Regions from separate parts of the Bacillus sp. JJ1521 genome, predicted to be linked through region 3. Evidence: riboswitches for the same ligand, from Rfam matches in the RefSeq annotation. Region 3 holds a riboswitch; each other region holds the start of a gene.
What was found. Region 3 has a riboswitch for cyclic di-GMP ahead of V7147_RS10655 (sensor domain-containing diguanylate cyclase). Riboswitches for the same ligand answer to the same signal wherever they lie in the genome.

Region 1 (4,571 bases), on a different contig from region 3:
GGTAGTTCGCGGTGTAGATGAAGGAGAAGTACCAGATGCGGCGTTAGAAATAATGAAAAAGGAGAGAGAGTGGACTTTTTCAAAACTTGATGATGAAGCGATTGACTATTTAAAAAATCTACCGACCGAACTTAATTTTCAACATAAAGGGGTAAACATCCACGCATTTCATGCCACACCTGATAGCCTGTTTGAAATTGTTAAGCCCGATGATAAAGACGAAATGATTGTTGAAAAACTAATGAAGAACGAGGCAGATATTTACATTTATGCCCATATTCACAAACCATTTATTAGATTCATAAACGGTAAATGCATAATAAATACAGGAAGTGTTGGACTGCCCTTCGATGGGCAAAATAAATCTTCTTATGCACTAATTGATATTGGAGAAGATGACTACGAATGTAGAATTGTAAGGGTTTCTTATGATGTTCAAAAGGTTATTAAACAATTCGATGAAATGGACTATCCCAATTCTGAATTAATGATTACTCTTTTGGAACAAGCAAAAGTTTAGTTCAATTAATTGCGGAATAGGAAAAAATGAACTAACCGCCATTTTGAACGTAGGTATTATTTGAATCTGGAGGTACTACCTTGAGGAAAAAAAGAGTAATTATCGGATTGTTCCTAATTACTTTAATAACCATAGTATTTATCGTTTGGGATAATCGTCGATTTATAGTTGTTGAGCAAGACATCTTTATGAAAGACCTACCAAACTCCATAGAAAACTTTCGGATTCTGCAAATTAGTGATCTTCATGAAAAAGAATTTGGTTCTTCCCAAAGCAAATTAGTGAACAAAATCAATGGATTGGATTATGACGCAATTGTTTTTACTGGGGATATGCTGGATCATCCGGAAAGTGAAAATGTAGACGGCTTTTATCAACTACTGGAAGGGATTAAAAATAAGGAGAATGCTTGGTTTGTCCCAGGAAATACCGATCCTAATAGTTACCAGTTTGAGGGAGAATTACAAAAAGGTAAATTTATTCAAGGGATGGAGGCAAGAGGTGTTTATTTATTAGAAACCAGTGCAAAGATTGAAATGGGTGGAGATGCTGTCCATTTCGTTAACTTTGAATTATCAATTACCAAAAACCCGGAACAAAAGATGGCTGGAGTTATATATCCTAGTTATCAGTTTGAACCCTGGTATGTGGATTATATACGGGATCAATGGTCAACATTACAAGAAACATATAAAACAATAGTGGATAAGGACATCGTAATCGCATTAAATCATTATCCTGTACCAGATCCAAGAATTAATTTTATTCAGAATGACCCTGAAACCAAGTGGCGTGATTTTGATCTCATTATCGCTGGTCATTATCATGGGGGGCAATTACGTATCCCTATAATTGGGGCTATTTTCATCCCGGATCCATGGTACAGAAGGAATGGCCTTTTTCCACCGCAGGATCGGGTAAAAGGGCTGTGGGAGTATCAGGGAACTAAGCAATATGTTAGTACTGGATTAGGGAGCAGTGATGCTTTACCATTTTTGAAATTTCGTTTATTTAATACACCGGAAATTAATCTATTAACATTAAAAGGGAAATAAAAAAGCCCTTCAAGAGATGAAACCTTTTCACCCTCCTGAAGCGCTTTTTTATTTGTTGGTATTTTTCCATTTGTTAAATTCTAAGAATGCCCTAAATTCATCCTTTGAAACTCCGGATTTCATTGCTTCTTGTACAAGTTGTGCCCAATCAGAATCAAGATCTTCTATTTGAACTTCGTGATCCTCGTCGTGGAGTAGAGTATTTACTGATACCCCAAGGACCGCGGAAATTTTCTCTAAAAATTGAATAGAAGGATTTGATTGAAGGTTGCGTTCGATGGAACTTAAATATGATTTTGCAACCCCAGCTCTTTCAGCGCATTCAGATAAGGATAATTTTCTTTGCAATCGGTATTGTTTGATACGTTGACCAATCATAAAATCCACCTTCCTCCATTTATGATTATAACATAAAATGAAGAGGTTTGTTTTGTATGACGAACGAATTATTCAAATATTTTGCGAGAAACTACGTTTTTCTAGGAGTAGGAGCGGGTTTCACTGTTCTTTATCCAATCAATGAGTCAAGCCCGTCAGCTTTTTCTGCAAAGAATGCTTTGATTTCATTCACACTAATTCCCATATCTAGTGCTTCTAAAATTAGATCTACCCATTCTTGATCGAGTGTTTCGTTTTCTACTTTAATCATACTTTCCAATACCCTCCCAAAATACAATTAGTATTCCAGGCAACCCAGCCGTCGTAATTGGAATCTCCAACCTTAGACCTGTGACTTTGCGTCCCTATTTTTCAATAGGTTTGCCTTTTTCTGTTCGAACCTCAGCTGACCGACCTAAACCGATAGTCCATATATGTATAGAACCTTTGTATTACATTTAGAAGTATAAAACATGGATAATAATATTTCTGTAAAAAACTGTCGATTACAAAATATTCACAAAACACAAACAATTACTTGTCCAATGCATCGAAAAATGCCCACTTTTTCCTATTTATGTAGAATAGACTCGAAGGATAGGGAGAAGGACCTAGGATTTGTTAACTATGAGAAGAGGTGGGTTAATACATAACGACGTTTCGATGTGGCTTTTTGTAAATTTTCCAATTAAATGTAAGGTATTTGTCGAACGATTTATTTAAAAAACACCCCAAAAAAATGTAACCTACCCCCAAATATGAGGATAGGCTATATTACATCGCATTTTGACAAAGATAAAACAATCCGCCATTGATGATTTCGACAAGAACTTTTGGTTCGTACTGATCCCTTAGTGCTTCTTTTTCAATTTCATAGCTTTCTGGTTTTTCGTCGATTCCCTCGTAAAAAGCATCTAACAGGGCTAAGTCCTCATTCCAACGCTGTCTTGCTTCATCTGCCCATGCGTGATCCTGTGTTTCCACAAAACCTCTCACATATTGCTGAAGTCGATTGATACCACTTTGTGGCTTAACCAACGGGGACATCGTATACGTTAGATCTGGTATTTTCGGAGTAAGTGGCAGTTTTTCAATCTTCTCCTGAAAATCCTCAACAATGATTCCGTTAATAAGCTGCAAGCCGAGTGACATTAATACATCACGCTTACGGTCACTTTTATAGGAAACCTTCACGTTTAACCCGATCCATGGGTAAAGTGGTGTGTTTCCTTGGGTTCCAGGTGGTGTTTGCTGATACAATCGAATGTAGCTTGCTAGTTTTTTTGTTGATTCAAAAATTTGATGCAAACGGGGGGCGCCAAAGTGGATGAAGTCACCCTTTACATTTTCGGGTGTTTGGTCCCGGTCTGTAATTAACGTTAGCTTCATTGGATTCGGTTCTCCACCGGTTTTTTCAACATATGTCCAATAAAAGGGGCGATTCATGAGTTGCTTATCTAAATCAATTGTCAATTGGACTGTCATATGCCCGGAATGTCGTTCAAGAATTTCACAATGATTTGATATAAAATATTTCTCTAGAAAATTAACGATTTCCTGTTGCTGCACGCTGCTCACCACCATTTTGTTCTTCAAAACTAATAATCGAAGTTAAATTCTCCATCTTAATTTTCATTTCACCCTCGCTCCGAGAACGAAGCATGATGTCCTGAATATGATCTTCAATATTACCAAGATCGAGCCTTGTTAAAATATCATCCAACTGCCCAATGACACGCTCAAACAGATTAATTTTTTCATATAACAGCTTCAAAATATGCTCTTCAACCGTATTCTTGGTTGCAAAATTATAAATATGAACATCTTTTTCCTGACCAAGACGATGAATACGCCCAATGCGCTGCTCGAGTCTCATCGGATTCCAAGGGAGGTCATAGTTGATAATATGATTACAAAATTGCAGGTTAATTCCTTCTCCACCGGCTTCAGTTGCAATTAACACCTGGAACTTCCCTTTAAACAATTCTCTCATCCAATCCTTTTTCCCGCGCTTGAATCCGCCTCTAAAAGGAACCGATGAAATTCCGTTTTGCTGGAGGAACCATTGTAAATACATTTGGGTTGCACGATACTCCGTAAAAATAATCACTTTATCATCAATTTGCTTAATTAATTCAACTGCTTTTTCTGCCTTTGAGTTTTGCGTTACCTGTTCAACCTTTTTCATGAGTCCCAATACCATATCTGTAGGGGCGGCAGCACTGCCATCCTCATTCTTTTTCTCGAGCATCTTCTTCAATGTAAAATAGACGGCCTCACGACTACTGCAAGCCTCTCTTTGTAAGGTCAGAATCGAGAACATACTTGAAGCAAAGCCTGAAAAGCTAGACCGATAAGCAGAAATCGCATTATATAGCTCTTGTTCAGTCTCTGAAAACTCAATTGGTACGGCCTCAACTTTCCGTTTTGTCCACTCTATTCCCGTATCATCACGACGATTCCGAATCATTACTTTATTGACCAGTTCCTTCAAATGCTCATGATCATCGATAGAGCGGCTCTTTTTTCCGAATGATTCCTCAAAATTTTCCTGATTCCCTAAATGTCCAGGTTTCAGCAATGATACAAGATTAAAAATCTCATCAATTCGGTTTTGA
Region 2 (4,571 bases), on a different contig from region 3:
GAGGAATGAACGGGTTTTCTTTAGAAAGTTCATAAATAAAAAAACAATCGACAGGGAACCAAAAATGGATTCCCTGCTTTTTATTATGGAGTTTTCTGCATCGTGATAACTCGTTTTAATTTTAATTTGAGATCTTTTTGAATAAAGACATTTTATTTTTATTTTGGCAAAATACACGGTAGCCAATTGCCAATAGAATTAGAAGATGCTTAGTAGTTTCCTCTTTTTCTTTCTAATTACTTTGAAGGTCTTTCTTCTCATTTTTCCATCAATAAATGGATAAATTATCAGTGGCAACCCCGGGATAATTGATATACCTACTACCGCAAGCCAATAGCTTTTCTGGGCAAGGAAGTAGATAAGCGAAGAGGGTAAAAGTGGATAAAATAACCCTACTTTAATGGTTGATTTATACTTGCCTGTTTTTTTTGCATTTACTGTATAATTAGTGTTGATTTGCTGTCCTTTTGATAAAGTCACTTTTTTATGACTTAATTTAATTTGTTTGTCATTGGTAGTTATAACTCCTATTAAAGGAAAGATTCCCTCATTCTTTATTTCTGATAACGGGCGAGATACGGAGTCACCAACCTTAAGTATACCAACATCACTGCCCGTCATTACTCCCTGACTTTGTTCAGATACTTCATAAACTTGATTTAAGGTATGTCCGGAAGATATCATTGTGCCACCTACAATAATAGAAATCGATAATCCCCCTATAAAATAGATGAGCTGTAGCTCCATTCCTTTACCTTTCTTTTTACGTTTTGGTCCAGGCTTCAATTCCCCAACTGCAATAATAATACCAAGAATTAATGCAAAGCCTGGTAAAAGCAAAGGATTGCCTTGATATTTTTCCATCCATAAGGATAAGAAGCCTATTTTATCGATAACTATTGGATTGTCACCAATTTCCACTGCTCTTGCGGCAATCCATTCCCTTTCAATAGGACCAGTATCATCTGCTTCTTGGTCAGAAAATTTATTTGCATCACCTTTGGTAATGAAACCTTCTTCTGTATTCCCGCCTATTACTCGATGGGCAATCCAACCTTTTGGAGCGAGACTTCCTTTTTCAGCTTTGAAAAAGACAATATCCCCTTCACTTATGTTGTCTTCTATATTGAGGTTTTCAACTATCACCATGTCGCCTCGTTCCCAAACAGGGTACATGCTATTTGATCGGATGACTGTTAGAAGGACAGGCTCTTTTGTGATAGCTGAACCAACTGCAGCAAGTAAGGTACATAAAACAACTGAAACTAATAGTACATTGATAACCTTGGAAAATAATTTCATAGAATTCCTCCTCACAATTTATTTTATTGTAAATTCAAAGTAGAATAAGCCTTCCAAAGTAGAATTCAACTGGTACAAAAGTATACCTTTTATTACAGAAAGTAGAATGATAGGGTGCTAAAAAGTGACCAAGATACTAGTAAAAAGTAGATTGCAAAAGTAGACGAATGATATGGAAATTGCACACTTGAGAGTGACGAAAGGAAGAGTAGAACCTTCTATACTAGGATTATAACGAAGGCTAACAAAGCCGGAAAAATAAAGGGAGGAATTTAAAATGAAAATGAAAAAAGGATTATTAATGGTAGTGTTCCTACTAGCCATCTCGAGTGTGATGGCGGCAATGTCTTACAACAAGGCAACTGTAACAAATGCTGCAGAATTGAAAATTGTTAATACGGATACTGCACTAGTAACACTCCAAAAAGACGCACCTTGGTCATGGGAAAATAAAACTGGGGCAAAAGATGACACAACTGTCATGAAGGATGGCGAACTTTTCTTTCAATTTGGTAAAGGAATTAATGGTGGAACTGGCGAAGCACAATTCCACGGTCTTCAGCCTAATAGTGAATACCAATGGAACCATGTATTTACAATTAGAAACAAATCCGCTGAAACAGTGAATGTAACAGTTCGCGCTACAGGCGACCTAGCACAATATGTTACATTTGGTACATCACACAACCCAAGAGCAGCATCTCCTGAGCCTACTTGGGGGAAACAAGGCAAATCTCTAGTATTTGAAAATGTAGGCCCAGAAGTTCGTTCTGGTTTACAGAATGTTAGAAGTGTCGCAGTGAAAATCAATATCCCTAGCGGCGCTAAAGTTTCACAAGAAGAAGTACTTGGATCTATCATTGTAGAAACTGAAGCAAAATAAGTAGATAGGATAAAGGAAGAATAAATGGTCCGCCATTATTCTTCCTTTTTTTTACTTTTAATATTTCTTTCGAGAAAAGGTTACAAATATTTACAAAAATAGAAACAAACGAATGCCATAATATAACAAAATTTTCAGAAAACAATAGTTATAATAGACTATGTAAAATGGATTATGTAATGGAAACTGTGAAATACGTCCTGTATCTGGGCACCTTGGGCGTATGGAGTTATTGGTGCAACCGGCCTGATTAAATTTGGACAAGTTGTTCAATTTAATTAGGCCATTTTTATTAAGTCGGGAGGGAGAATATTTGAAGCTAATCTTTTCTTTTTTGATAGTATTTTTGTCGATATCATTACTTCTAATTCAAACGAATAGTTTTTCAAGATCTGAAATCTCGAATGAGGCAATATTATCAATTGCCACTGAAGAAAATGCGCCTATTTCTGTAACTTATGGAAAAGATAATAGATTTACAGTCATAAATAGGACAGAAAGTTCCATAAAAATAGTGAGTATTGAATTACTAGATAATCCAGACCAAGCGATAATTGAAGCAGCTGAAATTGATTCTTATCAAATACGACCAGGAGGAGTTAAAGAGTTTGTTATACCTGGTAATCTAGAGGATCGAATTGGAGGAACGATAAAGCTAAACATCCACTGGGATGGTGGAAGAGCTGAAATTAAATCAACAATACCCGAACGAATTGGTGAAACATGAGAGAGGTGTTAAAAATGATAGAAGGTTTTTCAATTAAGCTAAAGAGATATAAAAACAAACTATCCATGGTTATCATAATTTTGCTGGTCGTATCTGTCGTATTTACAATCTATTCTTTTTTGCAGCCGGCAACAACTACTGTCCAGATTAATGACAATCTTGCACAAATTGAGACAGGTTTTGACTATAAGGCTGAGATTACACCAAACATCCTTTATCCAAACGGCGGGACAGTTGATGTGGGAGAAACATTCTTTAAAAAGATTACGGCAGCAATTCCCTTTCATTTAAAATCAACAATATATTCCGAAGGACAAGTTACTGCAATGGGAACACATGAAGTTCAATTGCTGATTAATGCAGGTGATATTTGGGAGAGGAAATTCCCATTAGAACAAAAACAAGCATTTGAAGAGAGAGGTACAGATATATTAGTAGTTGATCATACATATAAGATTGATCTTGAACAGGTTAAAGCATTTATAAAGCAAGTAGAAGAAGAAACAGGAATTGTACCAGGTCAGTATACACTTGAAGTATTGCCTAATATTCAGGGGACGATTAATGGTGTCGAAATCGAGGAGGATTTTCAGTTGCAGGATAGGCTAGTATTTCAATATTCATATGAAGAAATCCAGCTGGCTAGTGAAAAAAACTTTACATCAATGCTTACAGTGACTTCCTCAGAGGTAGCTCCTAATTTTATAAAAATATTTGGCAAAGCTTTCACTTTAAGTTTTGTACGTATAAGTAGCACCTTATTTTCAATTCTCTTATTATTAGTATTGGTTTATAGTAGGAAAAATTTAAAAGCAAACTCTATCTTAAATGAAACGTCTGAACTGGACATAATCAATAAACGATATGCAAATAGAATTATTCCAGTTTTACAAAAAATAAATCTAACCCAAAAATCAATTTTCGTGTTGGATTCTTTCAAGTCAATAATAAAAATTTCCGATGAAAAGGAGCTCCCTATTTTTTCAAATAGAGATGAAAAAGGAGATATTTCTTTATATTTTATTGTTGATGGGGATTATTTATATACCTATGAAACCGATAAGGTCAATAGAGTTTCGGATACTGAAAAAATAGCAGGTAGTGATAAAAAGTATGCTAGTGGTTAATATATTCTATCAATTCTTAAAAAAGGGTCCTACCAGCATAGTGAATCTTGTATTTGTTTTTCGATTTATTTCGCTTTCCCTGACATCTATCTTATATTTACTAGGGCCACAATCACCCTTTTACTTTAAAGTTGGTGTGGTTTTGTCTCTATGTGTTGCTGCTTGGATAATAACAGATATACAAAGGAAGTATTTTGAAAATAATACAATACTGAAGTGGACAGTGCTAGCTGAACTCCTTGGATTAACTTTATTGCTATTTCCCACGGGAGGTATTTCAAGTCCCTTTATATGGTATGCTCTTAACCCAGTATTAGTAGCTGCAAGCTTTCATACAACATATTTTTGCTGGGGAGCCTTAACCTTCTACCTAGGAAGCACAACATTAATTACCTATCAACTTTTTCAAATTGATATTGTTTTGCTATTGCAGGAAAAATCTAATTTTTATCTAGTTTGTTTACTTACAACATTGCTGGTAAAACTATTTTCAGATCTAACGAAGGAGTTATATGCTAAAAAGGTTTTGCTA
Region 3 (18,502 bases):
AAAACCCATTTTCAAACAAACGTTTGTTCAATGGGTTTTCTTTGTAATATCAAGTGTTTGCAAATTCAATCAAACGTTTGTTTAAATCAATTAGGTTGATTCAAGTGTGGTGAAAAGTGCGCTGTACTAGTCCGTAAGATTCGTGAAAAGCTTGCTTAAACTATGGTAATGTCCTAGTATTAGGCATTTGAATCTGTTTTCATTGAAGATTAGGATGGTTTTCATTATTAGATGCATACTTATGATAAGGTTTAAACGTAATGCATCAAAATGAGGTCTTTTGGAATTTTGAGTTAAGACTCACTCCATGTCTTTGATCGAGTAATCAGCAAAAGTAAAATTAACGGAGGTTTTACGGTTAAATGTAGAATGGAGCTTGTTTCAGGGAAAATAAGGGGAAAGATTTTCCGACTATTCATAGCAAAATCACCCAATTTCGAACTTTTCCAGTCAATAGGCGGAATCTCTCCGTCTATTTCAGCCTCTATTAAAAAGAATTACTAATTAAGCGGAATTTTTTCCGTCTAATTATCAGCTCGGGTGCTTAAACTTAAACTGATCCCCCAACCGATAGGTGTGAACCCTTTTGATCCTAGATGCAGAAATCTGCACCTTTTTATCGATCAACTTATTAAGAACAATAAAGTTGGTGCTTAAAAAGGTAGCACATGACAGAAGTTCTGACTCTCATTTTTAATTGTACAATACTTATTGCCCATCTTAATAAAGATAGCCATTGCTATCAAAGTTAATAGAATTTGGTTGAAACCTTGATAAATAAAGAAAAGAACGTATGCCAATTCATACGTCAATTCTTGTGTATTTTAACAACAAAGCACCCGAAATCGGAGCCCTTTACGATAATGCCTCAGCTTTCTTTGTCGTTTTAAGGAGCTTATCCGCTATTTGGAGCATTAACCGAATCCCTTTTTGACCATATCCAAATTGGTTAAGGGTGCCGATGAAATAAGCTTCGGTTGCAGGATGGTAGAACATAAATGAGCCTGTGGAACCGGCATTTCCCCAGGAGTTGTATTTGGCTGGCATTAACACTGGAACCGTTTTAATAATCATTAATCCATAACCATAGTCAATTCCTAAAAAGAACTTGCCCCAGTTGTTTTTCATTGTTTCAATAGTTTCTTTCTGTAAAAGCTGACCATTGACTAATGCTTTCATGAACTTTAACAAGTCACTAGTAGTTGATACGATACCGCCGCCAGCATACAAAATGCTCAGGCTCTCTTTTTTCGTCATGTCAGTATTACGGATATAAAACTTCGCTACTTCGTATGGACTCTTTTCTAATGGTTCAGTGCGGGAAAAATGGGAGTGATTCATCTCTAAGGGTTCAAAAATATTCTTTCTAAGCATTTCATGGAAGGACAACCCTGTGATATTTTCAATAATGAGTCCTAATAGATGATATCCCGTATCGGAATAATGGAACCCTTCTCCAGGAGGGAAATGATTTTTCATATTCTCTTTCGTCCATTTGATTACTTCAAGCGGAGTCCATGTTCGATTTGGTTCATCAACGAGCAGGTCAGGTATGGACTTTCCCTTTAATGGCTTATCCTCTACGAAATCATTTAAGCCTGAAGTATTATTTAACAAATGCTTGATTTTAATTTCGTTTGTATAATCCTTCTCCTTGTAAATATGCAGATTATTTAGCAGATCTGAGTCTAAGTACCGTGAAATTTTGTCCTCATATGAACAGAAGCCCTGTTCGACTAATTGTCCAAACAGTACAGATGTAAAAAGTTTGCTAATACTTGCGATATAAAACGGCTGCTCAGCATGGATAGCTTCATCACCTGCAGTCAAATTGAAATCAATCCCGTGCTTCTCCGAATATACCCGTAAATACGCATTTTGAACTTTTAAGTCTTTCTCTGCTTTTTTCTTAAAAAATTGCTCAATTTCCATTTGTACCTTATCCATTTCCTCATCTCCCATTTTTTCCTTTATTCTTTTTCCTTTTTACGCAAATGCGCAGCAGTTATGACATCCTTACCAGCACTTTCTAACATTTGAATCATCATTTCTTCATCAAATTGCTCTGGGAGCATACCATTCACAGCCATGACGGAAAGACCAAATTGAAAAATTTGCATTTTAAACAAAATTTCCCCTAGTTCATCATCCGAAAAGCTGCTTAATGAAGATGATTGCTTCATATTTTCAAGAATATTCGTTCTTGAGGGCTGAACATGATTCAAGTAACGATTGCTGTTCAAAATGAGGTCATTAAAAAGGACGCTGTATTCTTTGGCAAACTTTAGGCTAGCAATACCTATATTTAGAAAAGGGTCGGAACTGTATTGTGTCTTTAGCATTTGCTGAGCAATATTGTGGAGCTTTAGTAAAACATCCTGTTTTAATTCCTCTACATCTGTAAAATTCACATAGATGGGTGCAATGGAGCTTCCTAATTTATCAGCAATTTTTCGAACTGTAACATTGTCAATACCTTCTGTCTTTGCAATGTCAAAGGCCGCGCCAATGATCGCTTCCTTTGTAAATTTTGTTCTTGGTGGCATGAAAATTACTCCTAAAATTTTTATATAACATATGTTATGTATCATATGTTATACAATATTCCATCATTTGTAAATAGTTTTTTCTCCAATTATTGGATACGGGATAACTCATGTTGAAATATGCGTTGTACTGGTTTAGTAAAAAAGAGGAGTTACTAAATTTGTTTCAAAGTAGAATTATCGAAATAGTTGAAAAATCTGTATAAATTATCAATTTGTTTCATACCTTGTAATGGACATACATATTGGGGGGAGTTGGATTGATATCATTTCGTCATGTTAACAAGCACTTCGGAAATTTCCATGTTTTAAAGGATATTAGCCTGGAAGTAGAGCAAGGGGAAGTAGTTGTTGTTATTGGACCATCCGGTTCAGGTAAAAGTACCATGCTACGCTGTATAAATCGTCTAGAGATGATTACAGATGGTGAACTAGAGGTCAACGGCATTAAAGTGAATGATAAAAAAACGAATATTAATGAATTGCGTCGAAATATTGGAATGGTGTTTCAGCATTTTAATCTTTATCCTCATAAAACAGTCTTACAAAACATTACATTGGCACCTATGCAAGTACTTGGTGAAGACAAGAAAAAGGCAGAGGAAACAGCCATGTATTATTTGGAGAAGGTAGGTATACCGGAAAAGGCAAATTCTTATCCATCACAATTATCAGGTGGACAGCAACAAAGGGTGGCAATTGCAAGAGGACTTGCGATGAAGCCAAACGTAATGCTTTTTGATGAACCTACCTCAGCACTAGACCCTGAAATGATTGGGGAAGTGCTAGATGTTATGAAATCTTTAGCTAATGATGGCATGACAATGGTGGTAGTAACCCATGAAATGGGGTTTGCTCGAGAAGTAGCAAATCGGGTCGTTTTTATGGACGAAGGAAAAATTGTAGAGGAAGGAAAGCCTGCAGAGTTTTTTGCTCGTCCTCAGGCAGAGCGGGCACAGGATTTTTTACGAAGGGTATTAAATCATTAAAATATATAGGGGGATAATCATATGAAAAATGTAAAGAAAATTCTGTTTTTAGGCGTTGTATTTACATTAATTGCAGCTTTACTAGCAGCGTGTGGAACAAGCAAATCTTCAGGTGATGAAAGTACGAGCACATTAGAAAAAATTAAAGACAGGGATAAATTCGTTGTAGGTGTTAAATACGATACGAATTTATTTGGTTATAAGGATCCAGCAAGTGGTGAGGTGACAGGGTTTGATGTTGATATTGCAAAGGCACTTGCAAAAGAAATTTTAGGTGATGAAAATAAGGTCGAGTTGGTAGAAATTACTTCGAAAACGCGTATTCCAAAACTCCAAAATGGAGATATTGATGCAATCATCGCAACAATGACAATTACAGAGGAGCGCAAAAAGGAAGTAAATTTCTCAGATGTTTATTTTGATGCTGGTCAATCGTTACTTGTGAAAAAAGGAAGCGACATCCAAAGTGTTGAAGATCTAGGGAAGGGTTCGAAGGTACTAGTAGTAAAAGGGGCAACATCTGGTCCTAATGTTAAAGAAGCAGCACCAGACATTGAATTGCTAGAATTTGAAAACTATGCAGAAGCATTCACGGCATTAAAAGCTGGTAAAGGTGACGCACTTACAACAGATAACTCCATTCTATATGGAATGGCTGCACAAGATGACAACTATGAAGTGGTGGGTGGAACATTTACAGAAGAACCATATGGTATTGCCATCATCAAGGGGGATGAGGAATTCACTGACTATGTAAATGAATTCCTAAAGAAAATAAAAGATAGTGGCGAATACGATACCATTAAATCTAAATGGATAAAAGAATAATGAAAGTAGGGATGAGTAAACTTTACTCATCCCTCTTGAATCATAACATGTCAAACACAAAGGATGGTGAAAATGCTAGACTTCTCTATATTAACAACTAATTTTGATGTATTTATGCAAGGTTTTTTTAATACGATAAAGATTAGTGTTATCGGACTAATGGGTAGCTTTGTATTAGGAGTAATTGTTGCTGTGATGAGGATAGCACCGTTCAAAATCTTAAACTTTTTTGGCGCATGCTTTGTTGAGTTCATTCGAAACATTCCGCTCATTATCATCATATTTTTCTTTTACTTTGGATTAAGTAAATACTTAGATTTAAGTGGTTTTGTTGCGGGAACGATTGGACTTTCAATCTATACCGCTTCCTTTATTGCTGAAGCGGTTAGAGCTGGAATTCAATCTGTTGATAAAGGTCAGATGGAGGCAGCTCGTTCCTCAGGGCTTACCTATCTTCAGACGATGAGATTGATTATTTTACCTCAGGCTGTAAAAATTGTGATTCCACCAATCGGCAATCAATTTATTAACCTTGTAAAAAACACATCGATTTTGACTGTAGTTGCCGGTGGAGAATTAATGTATTACGGTGATATTATTGCTCAAAAAAACTTTCAAATTTTCGATACGTATATATTTGTTGGAATGTTTTTTTTAGTACTAACCATCCCATTAAGCTTATTTGTCAATCATCTTGAACGAAGATTGGCAAGGAGCTACTAAAAGGGGGGATAGACAATGGATTTTATAGGAGCATACTCTGCACATAATATCAAATATTTAATGGAAGGTTTTCTAGTTACGTTAGAGGTTGCTATTATTGCGATTGTTTTAAGCTTTATTATAGGTAGTGTACTCGGAATATTAAGGTACGCAAAAATAGTGATCTTTTCAAAAATTGTTGCTGTTATTATTGAGGCATTACGTAATTTGCCATTAATATTAATTATCTTTATCACTTATTTTGGACTTCCGCAAATAGGAATTAAAATGAGTGTTATGACAGCTGCCATAGTCGGACTAACTGTGTTTGAATCTGCGATGATTTCAGAAATTGTCAGAAGTGGATTAAATTCCATTAATAAGGGACAAATTGAGGCTGCACGGTCTTCTGGCCTAAACTATGTGCAAACAATGTGGCATATTATTCTTCCCCAAGCATTAAAAAGAATGATCCCACCATTAGTTAGTCAATTTATTGCCCTACTAAAAGATACTTCACTCGCAGTCATTATTGCATTACCGGAATTATTACATAATGCCCAAGGTATATATGCTGGTCCAAATGGTGATAGCTATATCATTCCGATATATATTTTAGTAGCACTTATGTATTTTGTGGTCAATTACGCATTATCGCTTCTTTCAAGGGCGTTAGAAAAACGTCTTGACACAGATCAGAGAAAAGGAAATTCGCGCAGAAAGCAACTAAATAACAAAGAAGCTGTTTCAGGAGGCATATCCTAATAGTGTGAAGGGGCCAGTATCCATTGGATACTGGCTCTTTTATTTTTGACGAATTTTTTTTCATATTTCGGACAAAATTAAGTCATTAAGTACGGGCATTATAGTATCAAAGGAGGTTAATTATCATGGAAACAGGTTATAAAGGTACAAATAAAATGATTATTGGCATTGTGTTCGGAGTTATTACATTCTGGCTGTTTGCACAAGCAATGGTGAATGTAGTACCTGCCGTACAAAAAGATTTAGGAATTTCACTTGGGACCCTGAATATTGCCATAAGCTTATCGGCTTTATTCTCAGGAATGTTTATCGTTGCTGCCGGTGGTCTTGCAGATAAAATAGGGCGTAAAAAGATTGCCAATATTGGATTTGTTTTAAGTATTATTGGTTCACTTTGTCTAGTCATAACTCAAGGAGCTGCATTGCTCATTATTGGACGTGTAATTATTGGTATTTCAGCTGCATGTATTATGCCTTCAACCATTGCATTAATGAAGGAATATTTCGAGGGTGCAGAACGCCAACGAGCATTAAGTTTTTGGTCGATCGGTTCATGGGGAGGCTCAGGAGTTGCTTCATTTGCCGGTGGTGCAATTGCCACATCATTAGGATGGAGATGGATTTTCATCTTTTCAATAATCTTTGCAATCGCTGGTATGTTTTTATTGAAAGATACACCAGAAAGTAAACAACCATCCTCAGGTCGTTTTAAATTTGATTACACAGGATTAGCTATTTTTATCGTTACAATGATTGCTTTGAATATATTTATTACATATGGATCAGAATTAGGATGGGCAAGCTGGATTTCAATTGGTCTTATAGCTGTAACAATTATCGGTCTATTAGTATTTATTAAAGTAGAGAAGAGTAAAGATGTCGTTCTTATTGACTTTGCCGTATTTAAAAATGCACCATATACGGGTGCCACCGTTTCTAACTTTTTACTGAATGCCATTGCAGGTACATTAGTTGTAGCGAATACGTATGTACAGGTTGGGCGAGGTTTTAGCTCATTCCAATCAGGAATGTTGTCACTAGGTTATTTAGTAACTGTACTCGCAATGATTCGTGTCGGTGAAAAAATTCTACAAAAAGTTGGCGCAAAAAAGCCAATGATTTGGGGCGCTGCCATTACGACGATTGGAGTAGGGATAATGGGCTTAACATTCTTACCGGGCCTTACTTATACAATTGTTGTGTTCGTTGGATTTGCATTATTTGGTCTTGGACTAGGTATTTATGCAACTCCATCAACAGATACATCTGTTTCCAATGCACCCGCTGGTAAAGTTGGCGAAGCGGCTGGTGTTTATAAAATGGCAAGTTCACTAGGTAGTGCATTCGGGGTTGCAATTTCAACAGCAGCCTACGCGGCAATAGCAGCGACTGGCAATCTTGAATGGGCGGCATCAGTGGGGATCATTGTCAATGTAATCTTCGGTATTTTATCGATTTTATCGATTATGTTCATGGTTCCAAAAGATGCAGGCAAAACAGACAAAGCAGTCGAACCGAATCGTACATCTAAACTAACAACTAAAGAGCCTGTGATAGAATAACTTTATAGCTGAGGACATCCATGATTTTGGTGTTTTCATACATAGAAAAGGAGTACTGCATGATGAGAGATCAATTAATGGAAATGTTAGAATCGCGTAAGGATGAAATCATTGAAATTCGCAGACATTTACATGAAAACCCAGAGCTTTCATTTAAAGAAGAAAAAACCGCTCAATACATTCTTGATTTTTATGAAGGTAAAGATGTAGAGATTCAATCTAATGTTGGAAATGGCTATGGAATAGTCGTAACGATAAAAGGTGGAAAGTCTGGTAAAAACATTGGACTGCGTGCGGATTTTGATGCACTTCCCATTGTTGAAGAAGCGGATGTGGAATTTAAATCAAAAAATGAAGGTGTCATGCATGCATGTGGTCATGATGGTCATACAGCATACTTGTTAGTACTAGCAGATTGCCTAATTCAATTAAAAGACGAAATTCCGGGCACGATAAAAATTATTCACCAACATGCAGAAGAAGTTCCGCCAGGCGGGGCAAAAAGTATTGTAGAATCTGGGATTCTTGATGATTTAGATAATGTTTTCGGAATCCATCTACTACCACTAGGTCCGGCAGGACTGGTAGGGTACCATGCAGGGTATTCTTTCAACGGTAGAGCCTATATGAAATTAAAAATTCAAGGTAGAGGCGGACATGGTTCATCACCTCATCTGGCGAATGATGCCATTGTGGCTGGAGCTCATTTTGTTACAGCTGTTCAAACAGTTATTAGCCGTCGTTTAAGCCCTTTTGAAAACGGTGTGATTACGATTGGTTCATTCGATGGAAAAGGAACGTTTAATGTCATCAAGGATAGCGTAGAGCTTGAAGGAGATATTCGCTATATGTCTGATGAAACAAGGGAAAAGATTGAACATGAAGTTAAACGGGTTGTAAAAGGTATCGAAGAGGAATTTGGAGTAACATGTGAACTCACATACGAAAATGATTATCCTCCACTATATAATGACCCTGAAATAACTGAAAAAGTTGCAGAGTATTTAATGAATGCCAACGACAATGACATTAAAGAAGTGAAGGAATTCCCAGCAATGGCACCATCTGAAGATTTTGCTTACTATGCAAAAAAATTCCCTTCTTGCTTCTTTTACATTGCATGTACGCCAAAGGGAGAAAAGGACCCGTATTTCAATCATCATCCAAAATTTGATATCGATGAGGATGCACTCCTTGTCGCCGCAAAAGCAGTGGGACATGTTGTTTGTGGATATTATGAGTTAAATTAAGGAGGATGAAGCAGGTCATTCTCTCTATGTTCATTTATCTGTACTAATCGGCCATTTTTCGAAAAACTCATTTTCAAACAAACGTTTGTTTAATGGGTTTTTTCAATTTTATCAACGGTTTTCAAATTCAATCAAGCGTTTGTTTAAATAAAATGAGCAGTGTCGAGTGGGATAAAAATGGAGCTGTACTAGTCCTAAAATCCTGATGAAGTGCCGATTCCAAGTCAACTCATTCTCTTTTTGAAAATCTTGTTCTATAATGAGTATGGGGTGAAGAAATGGCACGTGAGCGTAAATTTACAACTGAGGAACTTTATCAAACAACTGAGGAGCTGCTTCTCGTGTATCACTATGAAGGGTTCCAGTTTAGTTTGGTTGCAGATCAATTACAAGTTTCCCGTGGGACAATCTATAAATATTTTGAAAACAAGGAAGAATTGATTACGGAGTATATGCTTTTTAAAATGGCACAATTTCTTGATGAATTAAAGGAAATCAACTTAATAGAAGGGTTTCATGCCCAATTTGACTTTCTTTTGAATCTCATGTTTAAGAATCCAGAGCTTCATCAATTAATCGAAATTGGAAAACGTGTTCCGGTCCATATAAATGCAAAAGTGAAAGAAAATATAGCGAAACTTGAAAGCTACCATCTTGAGATGTACCAACACATGCAGGGATTTATTCATGCGGGAAAGAATGAAAATTTACTAAACACAAACATACCGGAACCTCTAATTTTGGGATACATTTTTCAATCAATCGCGCTTCCAAATCACTTTGGCATTCCACATGATGTGTGGGTCGGGTCGATTAAGAAAATGATTTGTCATGGAATCTTTATAAATTCCTAATTGACACAGGTGTCACTTATGAAAGATAATTATCGTGACAACAGTGTCAATTTTTTTTGATTCAAAGTGACGGACATGTCACTTTGAAAAACCACACTTGGGGGTTGGGAAATTTATGAAACAGATGCTACAAACCATTACAGATAAAGTCACCACGAAAAAAGGAATGTGGATTACATTAGCGACCTGGTTGATCATTACGATTGTATTAGCCGTTTTTGCGCCGAATGCAAAGGATTATGAGGTTTCAAGGATTGATTCTCTACCAGAGGATGCAAAATCTGTACTTGCAAAAAATAAGGTAGATGAGTATTTCAAGGATAGCGATGGAACGCCAGGAATTTTAGTTTTTCAAGCGAAAGAAGGTCAATTGGAATACGCAGACCTTGTTAATGTATTCAATCATATCGAGGAAGCAAAGATTCCGGGGGTGGAGCAGGTTGTTCCATTAGCATCGTTACCTCCACAGGCTGCTGCTGGATTTTTCTCAGAAGACCAAACAACAGCTTTGCTTCCAATGGTCTTTGATGCGTCACTTGAAACGAAGGAAATCAGGGATTCAAAGGATAGAATCCTTGAAGTTGTTGAGGAAAATACAGATTTAACTCTGTATGTGACAGGTCCTGCGGGGATTGCGACGGATTCGCTTGATTTATTCTCAAGGGCAGACCTTGTTTTAATATTTTCAACAGTGGGCTTAATTTTGATTTTGTTAATTGTAATTTATCGTTCACCACTACTAGCAATAATACCGTTGTTAGCTGCGGTTTTTGTGTATGAAGTTGTCATGCAAATGCTCGGTATATTAGGGAAGGCCGGATTACAATTAAGTAACCAAACCATTTCAATCGCGTCGATTTTATTATTTGCGGCAGTGATTGACTATTCATTATTTGTTTTCTCCCGTTTTCGTGAAGAGCTCAAGGGATATGACAGTAAATATGATGCCATGAGAGTAGCCATGAAAGAGGTAGGGATGCCGGTCTTTTTCTCAGGTGGTACTGTTTTGGCAGCAATGCTAGTACTATTCTTTGCGGATCTTGGAGATTATAGTAATTTTGCGCCAACCTTTGCTACTACAATGGTTGTAATTATGCTTGCTTCAGTTACATTAGTACCGGCTTTATTTACACTATTCGGAAGAAAATCCTTCTGGCCAAAGGTTCCGAAGGTTGGGGATGAAAAAGTAAAAAACAATTCGCTTTGGAGCAAAATTGGTAGAATGGTTGTCAAAAAGCCTGGTCTATCCGTTGTGATAATGGCCATCTTCCTGCTAATCTCCGCAGCGAACATGTTCAATCTCAAATATGAATTTGATACAATGAAGTCTTTTCCAGAGGACATGCCATCAAGGCAAGGCTATGAATTGATTGAGGAGAAATTTGCGAAGGGTGATCTTGCACCATCAACGGTCTTGTATGAAGGAAAAGAGGCTGTAACGAAGGAAGAACTGGATGCATTACAAAATGAGCTATTAGAGCAGGAGCTTGTGAGTGATGTAAGAATTAATGGGACTGCAGATGAAAATAAGGTATTAAACTTTAGCTTAACATTTGAAGAAGGACCATATGATGTCAAAACCATGGATACAATGGAGAAGTTGATTAATAACTCTGACACGATCTTAGCAAATGCTGGTTTAGATGGACAACTTTACTTTGCCGGTGAAACAGCGACAAAAGTGGACGATCGTTCAACAAATAATCGTGATGTCATTTTGATTGTCATACTTGAAACGATTTTAATTTTCGGTATGTTAATCGTCCTTACCAAGTCAATTAAAATGCCAATTTATATGATGGGAACTATATTGGTTTCTTTCCTCGCGGCGTTAGGATTAGGAATGTTCCTAACAAACCTATTCTTTGATATCGATACGATAAGCAATCGCGTCCCATTGTATGCATTCGTGTTCCTTGTTGCACTTGGCATCGATTATAATATTATGCTTATTTCCAGATACCAGGAAGAGAGAAGAAGCCATTCTGTTAAGGAAGCCGTACAAATCGCTGTATCCAAAACAGGTGGAGTTATCTCGTCAGCAGGTATCATCTTGGCTGCAACCTTTGCTGTTCTGATGACACAGCCCGTCCAATTATTATTTGTCTTTGGCTTTATAGTAGCTGTCGGGATTCTGTTAGATACCTTCCTGATTCGTGGAGTGTTATTACCGGGTTTAATTGTGTTATTAGAAAAGGATAAAGAGGTAAGTAAACAAAGGTAAGTATAAGAAGTCCTGCACCAGTGACGTGTGCAGGACTTCATTTAGTTTTGTCCCATTTTAAATTCCAGGAACAGTTGGTTATAGACGGCAAGATTCATTTTCCCTAGATTTTCATAAACCTCAAGTCTCTCTGTTAACTCAGGTGATGGATAGAATCGCTCATCAGTCACCATATCTTCAGGCATATACTGTAGTGCTTCTTTGTTCGGAGTGGAGTAGCTAACATATTCTGTGTTTTGCGCTGCAACTTCCGCATCCAAGATAAAGTTAATGAACTCATGAGCACCATCGATGTTTTTCGCGGTCTTCGGAATCACCATATTATCAAACCACAGGTTCGAGCCTTCACTTGGCACCACATAGTCTAAATCTTCATTTTCCCACATGATATCAGCAGCATCCCCAGACCAAACGATTCCAATGGCTGCTTCGCCATTTTGAATAAGGACTTTTCCTTCGTCACCTACAATGGCTTTGACATTTGGAGTAAGAGTCATGAGTTTTTCCTTTGCTTCTATTAAGTGAGCAAGATTTGTATCATTTAGCGAATAACCAAGAGTGTTAAGCCCCATCCCGATGATTTCCCTGGCACCGTCGACTAAGATAATTTCATTTTTTAAGGAAGGATCCCAAAGGTCATTCCAGCTTGTAAATTCTTTTCCATCGAGCATTGTGGGGTTAAAAACGATCCCAACCGTTCCCCAGAAATACGGAACAGAATATTTATTCCCTGGATCAAATGGGAGATCCAGGAATCGCTCATCAATGTTCTTTAAATTTGGTAGTTTTGTATGGTCAAGAGGGATGAGCAGGTCCTCTTGGCGCATTTTATCAATCATATATTCAGATGGAACTGCGATATCATAAGTTGTTCCACCTTGTTCGATTTTTGTCATCATTGCTTCATTAGAGTCAAAGGTTTCGTATATAACCTTAATTCCGGTTTCATCTTCAAAGCGGTCAATTAATTCTTCATCAATATAATCTCCCCAATTATAGATCGTCAACGTGTTCCCACTTGCGAGACCCTGAGACGAATTTAAATGGTGAATAAGATAAAGCAGACCACCTGAGATAAGAAAGATAGCTATGAATGCACGGATGAGTTTCGTCATTTTCGAACCCCCAATCCACGAGTGCCACCGCGTTGTGCGATAAAGTAATAGCCGACAACAAGTAGCATTGTAAAGATGAATAATAAGGCTGATAATGCATTAATATTCAATGAGATTCCGCGGCGTGCAAGGGAATAGATTTCAACAGAAAGCGTCGAGAAACCATTACCTGTCACGAAAAATGTAACGGCAAAATCATCAAAGGAATACGTAAGTGCCATGAAAAATCCAGCGAATATCCCTGGTGTGATATAAGGAATAATGACCTTTGATAGAACCTGCCACTGGCTTGCTCCAAGGTCTTTTGCAGCATCAATTAAAGACGGACTCATTTCTTTTAATTTTGGCAATACCATAAGAACGACAATGGGAATACTGAAGGCAATATGTGAAAGTAATACAGAATAAAAGCCTAGTTTAATTCCAGCCATTGTTAATAAAATTAGAAAAGACGCACCAATGATAACGTCTGGACTAACGATTAAAACGTTATTTAATGATAGTAATGTATTCTGAGTTTGTCTTTGTTTTACAGAGTGAATCCCAATTGCACCAAACACTCCAATAATTGTTGAGACAAGGGCCGAAAGCAATGCAATCACAAATGTGTTTAACACAATGATTAGTAATCTTGTATCGCCTAATAACTCCTTATACCAATCCAAGGTAAAGTCCTCGAAATTATTCATCGTGCCACCGCTATTGAAGGAGTAATACACTAAATAGAAAATCGGTGCATATAAAATGAAGAAAATAACAAATAGATATACTTTTGAAGATATGGCAAGTTTATCTCTCATTTTTAGCACCTCTTTTCTTGCGGTTTCCAGTCGCCACCATTATTAGAACCATGAAAATAATGAGGAAGACAGCAATGGTTGAACCCATGCCCCAATCCTGTGTGACTAGAAATTGTTGTTCGATGGCAGTTCCAAGTGTAATAACTTTGTTTCCTGCAATTAATCGTGTTAGCATGAATAAGGATAAAGCAGGAATGAATACAACCTGGCAGCCTGATTTTACTCCTTGAATCGTTAATGGAAAAATCACACGACGGAACGTTGTCCATTTAGATGCACCCAGGTCGCGAGAAGCATCCAATACACTGGGATTTAACTCATTTAATGAATTGAAAATCGGTAAAATCATAAAAGGAATAAAAATATAAACCGATACAAACACAAAACTAAAGTCTGTAAATAATAGCTGTCTTGAGCCGATCCCTAGCACTTCAAGAATGGCATTGGCAGTTCCGTAGGCTCCAAAGATTCCGATAAAAGCATAGGCTTTTAAAAGTAGATTGATCCATGATGGAGCGATAATTAACAGCAGCCAAAGATGCTTATGCTTTGTTCTTGTGAGTAAATAGGCTGTAGGGTATGCAATCAGTAGAGAAACAGCTGTTATTAAAAAGGCATACCAAAATGAGCTAAGTGTCATTTTTAAGTAAATCGGTGTGAAAAATGTTTTATAGTTTACGAATGAAAGATTGCCCTCAATATCAAAAAACGAATAGTAGAGGACAAGCGTAATCGGTGCAATAACAAATATAAGAATCCATAGTGCATAAGGGATAAAATATATATTACGAGTAAGCTTATTTTCCATGGCTTTCCCCGTCCACATATGCTTCTAAACGACGATCATATTCTTCTTCTGTCTCACCAATACGCATAACATGAATCGCCTCAGGATCAAAGTGAAGTCCGATTTCATCGCCAACTTTTGCTTTTTTCGTAGAGTGCACTAGCCATTCATTACCGTCCTTATCAAAGCCACAAATTTCATAGTGAACACCTCTAAATAGCTGAGAATCTACCACGACCTGAAGTTGTCCTTTTTCAACGGAAGTGATTTCTAAATCCTCTGGGCGGATGACAATTTCAACTGGTTCATTGTCTGAAAAGCCTTGGTCGACACAATCAAATGTTTTTCCAACGAATTCAACTAAAAAGTCTTTATGCATTTTTCCTTTTACGATATTGGATTCCCCAATAAAATCTGCCACAAAGCGATTAATAGGTTCATCGTAAATGTCAATCGGGCTACCACTTTGTTGAATTCTTCCTTCATTAAGTACAAAAATTTCATCGGACATCGCAAGAGCTTCCTCTTGGTCGTGTGTAACAAAGATAAAGGTAATGCCAAGGCGCTTCTGCAGGTCACGTAGCTCATATTGCATTTCAGTACGAAGCTTTAAATCGAGCGCAGATAGGGGTTCGTCCAATAAAATAATCTCTGGCTCATTCACAATCGCGCGAGCAATCGCAACACGTTGTCTCTGACCGCCAGACATTTCTTTAATTTCTCGGTTCTCATAACCAGTAAGATTGACGAAACTTAAAGCTTCTTTCACTTTTTTATCGATTTCTGATTGCTTCATTTTTTTTATACGTAAGCCAAAGGCAACATTTTCATATACATTAAGATGAGGAAATAAAGCATAATCCTGAAATACCGTATTAACCTGACGTTTATTAGCAGGTGTGGTATTTACTTTTTTTCCATTAAAATAAACCTCTCCATTTGAGGGTTCGATAAATCCTGCAATCAAACGCAATATCGTTGTTTTTCCACATCCAGAAGGACCAAGAAGGGTATAAAATTTTCCTCTTTCAATTTCAAAGCTGACATTGTTCAGGACAGGTTGGTCATTGTCATATTGTTTCGTTACATTATTAAATTGGATAATAGGTATACTGTTCATAGCAACCCCCTTCTTTCTATTAAATTTACTGCAATCCGGCATAATTATACACGAATCGGCAAAAATTTCAATAATATTCATATTAATGAAGGTCGAAAAATATATGGTCCTCTTTAATCAATAACTGGAAAAAAGAAACTAGGCTAATGGTCGTAGGAAAAAATTCACATTTTTAGAAAAAGTTTAGGTCAATTTCATTGACCTAAAGTAAAAATAGAAATATAATTATAGTACAATTTAAAATACTCTATCTTTAATTAGTTAATTAAATAAAGCAAAGGCAAATTCATTGAAAGATGAAGACGCAAAACTATAGGGGCTTAGTCTAATTTCCAGTCGGACATGCCAGCCAGTTGCCGAGTATAACTCGTATCGTAAGAACGAAGATTAATCGGTATTTGATTAGTCTTTTTTTATACCAAATTATCACACTGTTGCTACTATTTTACTAGACTCTTGGATAGAAAAAATGTGGAAGTGATTATACATGGAGAAAACCATCCAGAATCTGAAACTACTAAAAAAACTAAGTGAACTAATCGAAAAAGTTGGTTCCGAAAAGAATTTGATTTCTGACGAGATTCATAGCTTTTTTGATGAAACATGTCAGGAACAAGAAGAACAAGAGATTACCAACATCCTTTTAACGCAGCTCCAACAAATGAACGAACAAATGGAAAACATGCATTGGATGAACAAACATTACCGAATCCTACATGAATTTGCCCAAATCTGCAGCAAAACTTTAAATGAAAGCGTTCTTCTTCAAAAGTCATATGAGATGGTTTCACGTGTTATGCCAACGGATGCATTTTATATTGCTTTGCATAACCCAGGTGACCCACAGATCCAATTAGTTTTTATAATGGATAATGACCAGCCGGTTCCCCCAAGTATGATCGATTTCGGTGAGAATTACACAACAAAGGTTATTAAAACACGTGAAATCGTTCATCTTAAGAGTCAAAACCAAAACATCGAATTTGATACAAAAATGGGAGAAGGGGACGAAGATACGAGGTCCTGTCTTTTCGTACCGGTTGTGATTGATGACCAGGTAAAGGGTGTGATCTCGACTCAATGTTTTAAGGACTTTGCTTATCGGAAGGAGCATGAGGAACTTTTGCAAATGATTGGAGCACAGGTTATCAACTCGATTGAAACAGCTCGATTATATGCGAAAATTTACACGATGTCCCGTACCGACGAATTAACCGGATTAAAAAATCACCGTGCATTCCATGAGGATTTAGCGAAATTAATTCAAGAGGATACTAAAGAGATTACTGTTATGATGATTGACTCTGATGATTTAAAGCAAGTCAATGACCGCTTTGGACATGATGCTGGTGATTTATATTTAAAGATACTTGCGGACGGGATAAAAACGGTATGTAATGATAAGACTGAAGGCTATCGGTATGCGGGTGATGAGTTCATGATTCTCATTAAAACCTACATCGATACGTGTGTGAAGGACAATTATGCTACGTTAAAAGAGTATTATAATGAACATCCACTCATCATTGATGATGAAAAAATCACGGTTTCGATCAGTACAGGTGTTGGTGTCTATCCGTATAATGGAACGACTGTAGATTCCTTGAAGAAGGCGGCAGACCAAGCACTATATGTTGCGAAAGAAAGTGGAAAAAATCGCATCGTCCTGGCGAATTAAAAAAAGCTCATCCGAACGGATGAGCTTTTACTCATTATCTGGCCCTCTCTGGTCTAGCCAATCCGTCAAGAAGGATAAAGGGCATCCTTCTCGCCGGCTTTTCTTATGCTTGTCAGATTTGCAAAGTACAAGGAAGGCTTCGACAGCATAATCATCGCACGAAGAAAATGCATTGCATTTTCGAGGATGTGTTGACATCGACGCTTGCCACAGGACGTAGCAGTAGTTAGTCGATGTTACTCTTTTCGAGGTCCTTGCGCTTTTCTAATTAATATGGGCAATAATGCCTTCTTCGTCATCTAACACAAGCTTGATCCCTGCATACGGGTCTCTGTTAAGAAATTCGCCTAACCATAAACGAAGCGCTTCAATTAAATTCGCCATGATGAGGACCTGTTTTCGATCGTTCACATATACTTCTGCTGAGAACCCGTAATCATCGTCATACATAAGTTCTACTTCAACTTCTTCTGGCTTTACTTGCTTTTTCAAACCGATATAGACACAGACCGCATTAATGATTTCTTGTTCGGAAAGAATTAGCGTCGCCATGGATCCGCCTCATTTTTCTTTCGATCTTTTATCATTACGTAGATTTTGCGAATGATGGAAATTAGAACATAAATAGCAAGTACGTTAATCATTAACCCTAAGAACGAACCAAGCATACCCATTCCACCTAAAAGACCGCCGAAGAGGAATCCTGCAAGTCCACCTAGCATTAGACCTTTCATTAAACCGCCTGACATGAACCCGCCTTTAGGACTTGTAGGCGTAGTAGATTTGTTTGTAACATTATTTTCTTCTTTTTTCTTTTGTTGCTTTTGAAAGTTAGATTTATTCGTATTTCCAATATTATTATTAAAACCTCGTTTACCTGATTTATAGCCTCTCGCTTCTACTGTTGTTGTTTGATCTTGGAAAACAAAGTTACCAAGTGGCGAAAGAATCAAAGTAAGTGCTACTAAAGCTGATAAAATCTTTTTCATATAAATGTGTACCTCCATTAGTTAGTGTAATTTATGATTTCATTATATCCTAATAACGTTAAATAATCTCTTATCTTACCTTGTTCTTTAAATACGATGTAAATGAGGTTTGGTTTCATTTTTTTTAGGATATATCGTAATTGATCCAGATGGCCAAGATACAATAAGCTGTGCTCAATTTATTATCCTTCTATACAAAATCAGTAGGTATTGGTGAAAGTATGAACCCCCACTGATTGAAATTTTACAGTATTTTAGAAGAAGTCGCTCCATTTCAATTTTCACTAAATATG

Region 1: linked by a shared signal. The riboswitch ahead of V7147_RS14190 (anti-repressor SinI family protein) and the one ahead of V7147_RS10655 (sensor domain-containing diguanylate cyclase) in region 3 are both predicted to bind cyclic di-GMP.
Region 2: linked by a shared signal. The riboswitch ahead of V7147_RS17970 (hypothetical protein) and the one ahead of V7147_RS10655 (sensor domain-containing diguanylate cyclase) in region 3 are both predicted to bind cyclic di-GMP.

The regions. Positions count from the first base shown of each region.
Region 1 is NZ_JBALOX010000096.1:5,384-9,954, reverse strand. Features, by position in the region: gene V7147_RS14205 (metallophosphoesterase family protein) at 1-520, shown strand, start outside; gene V7147_RS14200 (metallophosphoesterase) at 601-1,575, shown strand; gene V7147_RS14195 (helix-turn-helix domain-containing protein) at 1,624-1,953, opposite strand; gene V7147_RS14190 (anti-repressor SinI family protein) at 2,084-2,224, opposite strand; cyclic di-GMP riboswitch class I at 2,260-2,349, opposite strand; gene V7147_RS14185 (YqhG family protein) at 2,728-3,522, opposite strand; gene V7147_RS14180 (DEAD/DEAH box helicase) at 3,500-4,571, opposite strand, start outside.
Region 2 is NZ_JBALOX010000140.1:1,290-5,860, forward strand. Features, by position in the region: gene V7147_RS17960 (signal peptidase I) at 199-1,302, opposite strand; gene V7147_RS17965 (hypothetical protein) at 1,580-2,185, shown strand; cyclic di-GMP riboswitch class II at 2,360-2,441, shown strand; gene V7147_RS17970 (hypothetical protein) at 2,499-2,912, shown strand; gene V7147_RS17975 (DUF5305 family protein) at 2,927-4,039, shown strand; gene V7147_RS17980 (sensor histidine kinase) at 4,182-4,571, shown strand, end outside.
Region 3 is NZ_JBALOX010000068.1:16,101-34,602, reverse strand. Features, by position in the region: gene V7147_RS10725 (serine hydrolase domain-containing protein) at 856-1,947, opposite strand; gene V7147_RS10720 (TetR/AcrR family transcriptional regulator) at 1,971-2,546, opposite strand; gene V7147_RS10715 (amino acid ABC transporter ATP-binding protein) at 2,807-3,535, shown strand; gene V7147_RS10710 (transporter substrate-binding domain-containing protein) at 3,557-4,363, shown strand; gene V7147_RS10705 (amino acid ABC transporter permease) at 4,436-5,086, shown strand; gene V7147_RS10700 (amino acid ABC transporter permease) at 5,102-5,830, shown strand; gene V7147_RS10695 (MFS transporter) at 5,953-7,392, shown strand; gene V7147_RS10690 (amidohydrolase) at 7,455-8,642, shown strand; gene V7147_RS10685 (TetR/AcrR family transcriptional regulator) at 8,921-9,496, shown strand; gene V7147_RS10680 (MMPL family transporter) at 9,612-11,720, shown strand; gene V7147_RS10675 (ABC transporter substrate-binding protein) at 11,762-12,835, opposite strand; gene V7147_RS10670 (ABC transporter permease) at 12,832-13,635, opposite strand; gene V7147_RS10665 (ABC transporter permease) at 13,625-14,443, opposite strand; gene V7147_RS10660 (ABC transporter ATP-binding protein) at 14,433-15,542, opposite strand; cyclic di-GMP riboswitch class I at 15,812-15,903, shown strand; gene V7147_RS10655 (sensor domain-containing diguanylate cyclase) at 16,030-17,220, shown strand; gene V7147_RS10650 (YxcD family protein) at 17,485-17,772, opposite strand; gene V7147_RS10645 (hypothetical protein) at 17,760-18,209, opposite strand.